4 regions of the Pseudomonas sp. 300 genome follow, and region 3 is predicted to be linked to each of the others. Evidence: predicted binding sites of a transcription regulator. Region 3 holds the regulator's gene; each other region holds the start of a gene.
The links. Region 3 encodes FliA, which starts transcription of late flagellar genes. Its sites were predicted from a motif close to CTAAAGTTTNNNNNNNNNNNGCCGNTAA; they were not measured.

Region 1 (2,202 bases), 700 kb from region 3:
CACACCAATGAAGAACTGATCGGCAAAGCCATCGCCGGCAAGCGCGATCAAGTGTTTCTGGCGAGCAAGTTCGGCATTGTTCGCGATCCTTCGAACCCGACCGCACGCGGGGTCGACGGACGTCCGGAATATATCCGTACCTCCATCGACGGCACCCTCAAACGGCTCGGTGTCGAAACCCTCGACTTGTACTACCAGCACCGCGTCGACCCGCAAGTGGCCATCGAGGAAACCGTCGGCGCCATGGCCGAACTGGTCAAGGCCGGCAAAGTGCGATACCTGGGCTTGAGCGAAGCCTCGGCGGCAACGCTGGAGCGGGCGCACCAGGTTCATCCGATCAGCGCGCTACAAAGCGAATACTCCTTGTGGAGCCGGGATCAGGAAGACAATGGCTGCCTGGCCGCGTGCCAGCGGCTGGGCATTGCCTTTGTCCCTTACAGCCCGTTGGGCCGGGGTTTTCTGACCGGTGCACTGAAAAGCCCGGACGATTTTGCGGCAGACGACTACCGTCGGTTCAGCCCGCGTTTTCAGGGTGACAACTTCGCGAAAAATCTGTTGCTGGTGCAGCAAGTACAGGACCTGGCGGCAGAAAAAGGTGTGACGGCGGGTCAACTCGCGCTGGCATGGGTGCTGGCCCAGGGTGATTACGTGATCCCGATCCCCGGGACCAAACAGCGTAAATACCTGGAAGAAAACGTGGCAGCGCTGGAGGTAAAACTTGGCCGCGAAGCGTTGCACGCGCTGGAAGCGATCTTCCCGGCGAATGCCCCTGTCGGCTTGCGCTACCCGGAAGAAGTCCTGGAGTTGCTCGACCGTTAACCCGCGTCTGGCCCGTTCAAATGCCTGAGCGGGCCAGCGCAATCGAGCCGTCCGTCACCTCCCGCCGTTCTTGCACGAACGTACCTAAAGCTCGTCCCCAGCCAGCCGATAGCCCCTTTGAAGCGCCGAATTTCATACCGATACCCACAATAAGATCGCTGCTAAAAAGGACCCGGCTCCATGCCCGCATTCCGCACTATTCAGGCTCGCTACACGCTGTTTCTGGTCCTGTTCATTCTGCTGCTGTTCATTCTCACCGTGGTTGGCATCAGTCAACTGGTCGCGCCAAAACTGCGCCATACCGAAGAACAAGTCGCGCTCAATCGCATCGCCGAAGTCGCCGAGCAAATCCAGGGCGAACTGAACAAGGTTCAGGCGCAACAACGCAGCATCACGCAAACCATCCCCCTGCTCGACAGCGCCGCCATCGACACGGTCCTGCCAGGCCTGGTCGATCAGTACGGCGAACTGAAAGTCTTCGGCGGCGGTATCTGGCCCCTGCCCGGCCAGCGTGAAGCCGGGCGCAACAAGTTCAGCACCTTCTGGCATCGCGATGCCTCGGGCAAACTGACGGTCAACACCTTCTGGAATAGCGACGCGGCGCCCAACTATTACGACCAGACCTGGTACAAGGGCGGCATGCAAACCCCACGCGGGCAATGCGCCTGGGCCGCAGCCTATAAAGATGACGCCAGCGCCGAACCGCGCACCAACTGCGCCATGGCCATCCAGAAAAACGGCGCGGCGTACGGCGTCTCCACCATCGACGTAACCCTGGGCTTCTTCAACGACCTGGTGGCGCGCAAGGAAAAAGACCTCGGCGCCGAAATGCTGATCGTCGAGGCCGACGGCAAGATCATCAGCAACAGCTCGCGCATCAGCGGGCCGATCGTGCTGAAGAACATCAGCGAACTGGCTGGCAACTCACCCTTCGCCAGCCAAGTGAAGGCCGGCTTGCAAAAGCGTGATCAGGCGCAGCGTGTCGAGTTCGACAACAACGGCGAAGCCAGCACCTTCTTCATGCGCCCCATCGAAGGCACGCCGTGGTTTCTCGCCACCGCCCTGCCGACCCAGTTGATCACCGCGCAGCGTGACGACGTGCTCAGCACGCTGAGCCTGCTGCAAATCCCGATGGTGATCCTGTTGGTGCTGTTGCAAATCTATGCGATCCGCCAACTGATCCAGCGCATGAAAGCCCTGAAGGCCAATATCGATGCATTGTCCGCCGGTGACGCCGACCTGACCAAACGCATCACCATTCGCGCCGAAGACGAACTGGGCGCCATCGGCCACTCGGTCAACGCCTTCATCGCTTACCTGCAAAACATGATCGGCGAAGTCACCCAGGCCACGGGCGCCATGGCGTCCAGCCTGGATAACCTG
Region 2 (2,202 bases), on a different contig from region 3:
CGCTTAAAGACTCCGGAGTGCTCTAAGGAATCCTTCTATATAGAGGGCGTGGTTTTGCTCTCCTATATAGAGGGAAGCGCGCTGTTTTCAGGCTTTCTGCAAGTTATTGATAGAAAAGCGTAATTAGGTGTTGACGGCAGATTCTGGAAGTCTATAATTCGCCCCACTTCCTAGGTCATCGTCAAGATTAAATTCCGAAACCCCTATCTGCGTATGCAGGTAGGGGTTTTGTTTTAGTAGAAGTCACCAATTTTGCTGGCACGTTACGACGTAACGGGCTGGTCACAGAATTTCTTGACGACCATAGAGCATTGGAACCACCTGATCCCATCCCGAACTCAGCAGTGAAACGATGCATCGCCGATGGTAGTGTGGGGTTTCCCCATGTGAGAGTAGGTCATCGTCAAGATTAAATTCCGAAACCCCTGTCTGCTAACGCAGACAGGGGTTTTGTCGTTTCGGGCTTGCTAAAAGCCCGATAGGCCGCCTCGGAGGAAGAAAAAAGTTCAGGCCAGATCGACGCCATATACCGAGGTGCCAGGGTTGACGAGTTACCTTTGTTCTCGATCATGTCCGTTGGCGTGCTCAAGGCTTACCGATGTTGCAGGCAGTGATTGCAGGATTTCGTAGGAAGTCGCTGAAGTCAGAGTTGAAGTGCTTACTGGCTAAGCCCGCCTCGCCCGGAAAACCCGCGAAACAATAATTCAGACCTGCCGTTCCAGTGTCACCCACCATCGGGAGCGGTAGCGCAGTTGCACCGGCAAGGTCCACGCAAGGGTGGCCAGCAGTGTGTCGGTGTCCTCCAACCGGAAGCCACCGGACAGTCGCAAGTCGGCAATATCTGCCGCACATGTCAGATAACCATTGCGGCAACGCGGGTGGAGACATGAACGCAACAACCCGATCTTCACAAATGATAGTTACTCGCATTTCTGCCAAGGGGCGGGAAGTTTGCAACTGCCTCGCGAACAACCGTCATCACAAAAATGTTACTCAGCCGCTCTAGCACGCCGTTCGGCGGGTATCTGACGGAAATACCGGCAATTTCGTACAAATCCCTAAGATTTATCCGGTTCGTGCCGACAGACTGGTGAGACATGCGTGCACCAAAGTAGAGCGGCCATAGAAGCTGCTTGAGCTGTACATGGAATGTTGCAACCCGGAACGCATCCCCACTTTCTGCATAAGAAGTCCCATGAAATGAATCTCAAGTTCAGCCATAAAATTTTGTTGGCCGCCTCCGGCGTCGTGGTGCTGGCTTTTGCGTTGTTCACTTTGTACAACGACTATTTGCAGCGAAATACCATTCGGCAAAACCTCGAATCCTCTGTCCAACAGGCCGGCGACCTGACCGCAAGCAGCGTGCAGAACTGGATGAGCGGTCGCGTGCTGGTGCTGGAAAACCTCGCGCAAAACGTCGCTCATCAAGGCGTCAGGGCCGATCTGCCAGGTCTGGTTGATCAACCGGCCTTCACCTCGAACTTCCAGTTCACGTACGTCGGCCAGACCAATGGCGGGTTCACTCAGCGCCCGGACGCGAAGATGCCAGACGGCTACGATCCGCGTCAGCGGCCCTGGTACAAGCAAGCGGTTACCGCCGACAAAACCATGCTGACCCCGCCTTACATGGCCGCCGTCGGTGGGCTGGTCGTGACCATCGCCATGCCGGTGAAAAAGAACGGTGAATTGCTTGGCGTAGTTGGCGGTGACCTGAGCCTGGAAACCCTGGTGAAGATCATCAACTCGGTGGATTTCGGCGGGATTGGCCATGCGTTTCTGGTCAGTGCCGACGGCCAGGTAATCGTCAGCCCGGACAAAGATCAGGTCATGAAGAACCTGAAGGACATCTACCCCAACGCCGGTCTGCGCATCGAAAAGGGTAATCAGCAAGTCACCCTGAACAACCAGGAGCGCATCCTCTCGTTCACCCCGGTCAACGGTTTACCGAATGCGGCGTGGTACATCGGTCTGTCGATCGATAAAGACAAGGCCTACGCACCACTGAGCCAATTCCGCACCTCGGCGTTGATCGCGATGTTTATCGCTGTCGCCGTCATTGCGGTGCTGCTGAGCCTGCTGATCAACGTGCTGATGCGTCCGCTGACCACCATGGGCCGCGCGATGCAGGACATCGCCCAAGGCGAAGGCGACCTGACTCGTCGTCTGTCCGTGGAAAGCAAAGACGAATTCGGCGAACTGGGT
Region 3 (2,202 bases):
TGTGAGCTGCGCGACGTGTTGTTGCAAGGCCCCGGCGGAATCCGCATCGTCCCGGCCGCGTCCGGCACTCAAAGCATGGTGCATCTGAGCCCGGCTCAGCATGCCGGTCTGATCCAGGCCTTCAGCGATATCGGCGACAACCTCGACGTGCTGGTGATCGACACCGCTGCAGGGATTGGTGACTCGGTAGTCAGTTTCGTTCGTGCCGCGCAAGAAGTCTTGCTGGTGGTCTGCGACGAGCCGACCTCGATCACCGACGCCTACGCCCTGATCAAACTGCTCAACCGCGACTACGGCATGAACCGCTTCCGGGTCCTGGCCAACATGGCCCAGAGCCCGCAGGAAGGCCGCAACCTGTTCGCCAAGTTGACCAAGGTCACGGACCGCTTCCTCGACGTCGCCTTACAATACGTCGGTGCGGTGCCGTACGACGAAAGCGTGCGCAAGGCTGTGCAGAAGCAGCGCGCGGTCTATGAAGCCTTTCCGCGCTCCAAGTGTTCCCTGGCTTTCAAGGCCATCGCACAAAAGGTCGATACCTGGCCGCTGCCCGCCAACCCGCGTGGGCACCTGGAGTTTTTCGTCGAGCGCCTCGTGCAACAAACGGCAGGACCCGTGCTATGACCGCCAGCGGTTACAACCTCTACAAGAAGTCGGCACGTGACGCGCAGTACGAGCTGATCGAGCGTTACGCGCCACTGGTCAAACGCATTGCCTACCACTTGCTGGCGCGACTGCCCGCCAGCGTCCAGGTCGAAGACCTGATTCAGGCCGGGATGATCGGCCTGCTTGAAGTGTCCACCAAATACGACGCCAGCAAAGGCGCGAGTTTCGAGACGTACGCGGGCATTCGAATCCGCGGCGCCATGCTTGATGAAGTGCGCAAAGGGGACTGGGCGCCACGTTCGGTCCACCGCAATACCCGCATGGTCAGCGACGCAATTCGCTCGATTGAAGCTAAAACCGGCCGTGACGCTAAAGATCACGAAGTTGCGGCCGAACTCCAATTGAGTCTCGACGATTACTACGGGATTTTGAACGACACCCTGGGCAGCCGGTTATTCAGTTTCGACGATCTGTTGCAGGACGGCGAACACGAAGGGCTGCACGAGGATGGCGCGAGTGCTCATCTCGAGCCGTCACGCGATCTGGAAGATGAACGCTTCCAGGCGGCGCTGGCGGACGCGATTGCCAATTTGCCGGAGCGTGAGCGACTGGTGTTGGCGCTGTACTACGACGAAGAGTTGAATCTCAAGGAAATCGGTGAGGTCCTGGGGGTCAGCGAATCTCGGGTCAGCCAGTTACACAGCCAGTGCGCGGCCCGTTTGCGGGGGCGTTTGGGGGAGTGGCGAGCGCGCTGAAGGCAGTGTGGGGACACTGCGAACGTGGCTGGTGTGGTGTTGAACTGCGCCGGTCTCGATCTGTTGTGCTCCAGACAGTCATTGAGTGCTTTGCCGGATTGATTGAAATGGCGCGTCCAGGTGCTGGGGGCGTTTAAGACTGCTTGGAGGTCGAATTGGACAAGAACATGAAAATCCTCATCGTTGATGACTTCTCAACGATGCGGCGGATCATAAAAAACCTGTTGCGTGACCTTGGGTTCACCAACACGGTCGAGGCCGACGATGGCGTTACTGCCATTCCGGTTCTCAACAGCGGAAGCATCGACTTTCTGGTAACGGACTGGAACATGCCTGGCATGACCGGTATCGATCTGCTGCGTCATGTGCGCGCCGATGAAAAGCTCAAGCACCTGCCGGTGCTGATGGTGACCGCTGAAGCCAAGCGCGAGCAGATCATCGAAGCGGCCCAGGCCGGCGTAAACGGCTATGTGGTCAAACCCTTCACGGCCCAGGCGTTGAAAGACAAAATCGAGAAGATTTTCGAACGCATCGGTTGAGAAACTGCGCCACGGGGGAGCTATGGACCACAAAGAATCTTCACAGGGCGATTTTGAATCGACCCTGAAAAAACACGCGGTCGAACTGGTCGAAAGCCTTGAAAAAGGCAGGTTCGGCGACGCTGTGCAACTGATCCATGAGCTCAACCAGACCCGTGACCGCGGCCTGTATCAGGAAGTGGGCAAGCTCACCCGCGAGCTGCACAGCGCGATCGTCAATTTCCAGATTGACCCGCACATGCCGCAAGCCGAGGAAGTGTCCCAGATCACAGATGCCACCGAGCGTCTGGGTTACGTTGTCAAGC
Region 4 (2,202 bases), on a different contig from region 3:
CCTGTTCGGCGTCGACCGTCACCTTGTCCGGCTGCGGCTGGGATTTCACTTCGGGGTTGAGAGTGTTTTCCGGCGCCAGGGTCGGCGTACCGCCCAGGTCGATGATGTACGGCGTGCCGCTTTCGGAAAAGCCGACCGGGTCCTTGAAGTAACCGGCGATGGCGATCTTCTGTTCCGGTGTCGCGGTGGACAGCAGCCACAGCACCAGGAAGAACGCCATCATCGCCGTTGCGAAGTCGGCGAAGGCGATTTTCCAGGCGCCCCCGTGATGCCCGCCGGCGATGCGCTTGACGCGCTTGATGATTATCGGCTGATTGTTTTCCATGGCTTAACGACCGCGAACCGCTTGTTCCAGCTCAGCGAAGCTAGGACGGTGCGCCGGGTACAGAACCTTGCGCCCGAACTCCACCGCCAGCGATGGCGGCATGCCGGAAGCCGAAGCCACCAGCGAGGCCTTGATGGCTTCGTAGACGTTCAGTTCTTCCTTGGCATCGTGGGCCAGGGAGTGGGCCAGCGGACCGAAGAAACCGTACGCGGCGAGAATACCGAAGAAGGTACCGACCAGTGCCGCACCGACGTGCAGACCGATGGATTTCTGATCGCCTTCGCCCAGGGACGCCATGGTCACCACAATACCCAATACCGCCGCGACGATACCGAAACCGGGCATGGCGTCGGCGATGCCGTTCACCGCATGGGATGGGTGCTCCAGGTCTTCCTTGAGATTGTAGAGTTCCATGTCGAACAGGCCTTCCAGCTCATGGGGAGCCATGTTGCCGGAGGACATGATGCGCAGGTAATCGCAGATGAACGCGGTCATGCGCTCGTCCTTGAGCACCGACGGGTACTTGGCGAAGATGGGGCTCGCGGCGGCATCTTCGATGTCGCCTTCGATGGCCATCATGCCTTCGCGGCGACTCTTGTTGAGGATCTCGTAGATCAGCCCCAACACTTCAAGATAGTAGCCGTGATTGAACCGCGAACTGAACATGCTCAAGGACTTCTTGAGCACGTGCAGGGTCATGTAGCCGGGGTTGGCCTGGAGGAATGCGCCAAGGGCCGCGCCACCGATGATCAACACCTCGAAGGGTTGAACCAGAGCGGCAATCTTGCCGTGGGAGAGCACGTATCCGCCGAGCACGCTCGCGAATACGACGATGATGCCGATTATTTTAGCCATAGGTAGGAGAGCACTTACTGAGTCGGGTTCAAGGTCATATTCGGAAGTTAAAAAATCTCTTCTTCTACTTATCGGCAAAACTGCGCCAGACTATAGCCAGTTCAGGCGAAAAGCCAATTTGGCCCACTTCGGGCATAGGTAATGCAGACGATGATCGCGTCCAACCATGGCTAACGAAACGAACGTACCCATTCCAAAACCGAACACTATCCAAGGCTGGGTAAAGCTTCTGGATGGTGTGCACCTGCCCGTTCCGCAAGCCAGTCATGACCGAGTCTGCAAGGCCATCGGCGACAACCGAAGCTCATTACGCGATATCGCCGAGCTGATGCAGGGCAGCCCCGCCTTGGCCTTGAGCGTGATTCGCGAAGCCAACCGGCACACCCACGGCAGCATGACCGAGCCTGCGGAAAACCTTGAGGTGGCGATCAATCGCCTCGGTTTGAAGCGCACCGAAGAACTGCTCGCCCGGCTGCCCGCGACACCGGAATCGGAAATTCCCGCAGCCCTGCGTCAGTTGCAGATGATCAGCCAGCACGCGACGCAACAGGCCAACGGCTTTTTCGCCGCTCGCCTGGCGCGGCTGTGGCAGGACATTCACTGGGGCAGCCTGCTGTTTTTATCGCCGTTCTGGCCATTGGCGTTGACCCATCCGCATCTGCTTGAAGAATGGGAGCTGCGGGTCATCCATAAAGGCGAGTCCGCACGAAAAGTCGAGAAACAATTATTCGGCGTACGCCTGCTGGAAATCGCTCAGGCATTGGTGAGTATCTGGCACCTGCCGATCTGGGTGCAGCAGGGCTACAAGCTGTTGCTCAATGAGCAACGGGAACTGGTGAAAGTCCTGCGTATCGCGCGCGACAGCGATCACCCATTGCGTCAGCAGAACCGTCTCGATGACGATCCGACGTTGCGTCGCTGGCTCAATCAGCCGGCCAACACGGTGTTGCTGGCCAACGGTCTGGCGCTGTCGGCACAGCAGGCCTGGGACTGTCCGCACAGTGAACGCTGGCAGTACCTGA

Region 1: the regulator FliA is predicted to act here: its motif matches at 904-931, upstream of Q7W83_RS15755 (methyl-accepting chemotaxis protein).
Region 2: the regulator FliA is predicted to act here: its motif matches at 1,059-1,086, upstream of Q7W83_RS00430 (methyl-accepting chemotaxis protein).
Region 4: the regulator FliA is predicted to act here: its motif matches at 1,249-1,276, upstream of motA (flagellar motor stator protein MotA).

Annotation. Positions count from the first base shown of each region.
Region 1 covers NZ_JAVLRV010000002.1:2,040,301-2,042,502, forward strand. Annotated here, with positions in the region: gene Q7W83_RS15750 (aldo/keto reductase) at 1-819, shown strand, start outside; gene Q7W83_RS15755 (methyl-accepting chemotaxis protein) at 1,000-2,202, shown strand, end outside.
Region 2 covers NZ_JAVLRV010000001.1:82,915-85,116, forward strand. Annotated here, with positions in the region: gene Q7W83_RS00415 (CaiB/BaiF CoA transferase family protein) at 1-26, shown strand, start outside; rRNA gene rrf (5S ribosomal RNA) at 294-409, shown strand; partial or broken gene Q7W83_RS00425 (peptide ABC transporter substrate-binding protein) at 705-875, opposite strand; gene Q7W83_RS00430 (methyl-accepting chemotaxis protein) at 1,201-2,202, shown strand, end outside.
Region 3 covers NZ_JAVLRV010000002.1:2,744,174-2,746,375, reverse strand. Annotated here, with positions in the region: gene fleN (flagellar synthesis regulator FleN) at 1-621, shown strand, start outside; gene fliA (RNA polymerase sigma factor FliA) at 618-1,358, shown strand; gene Q7W83_RS18920 (chemotaxis response regulator CheY) at 1,526-1,897, shown strand; gene Q7W83_RS18915 (protein phosphatase CheZ) at 1,920-2,202, shown strand, end outside.
Region 4 covers NZ_JAVLRV010000001.1:556,081-558,282, reverse strand. Annotated here, with positions in the region: gene motB (flagellar motor protein MotB) at 1-325, opposite strand, end outside; gene motA (flagellar motor stator protein MotA) at 329-1,180, opposite strand; gene Q7W83_RS02535 (HDOD domain-containing protein) at 1,347-2,202, shown strand, end outside.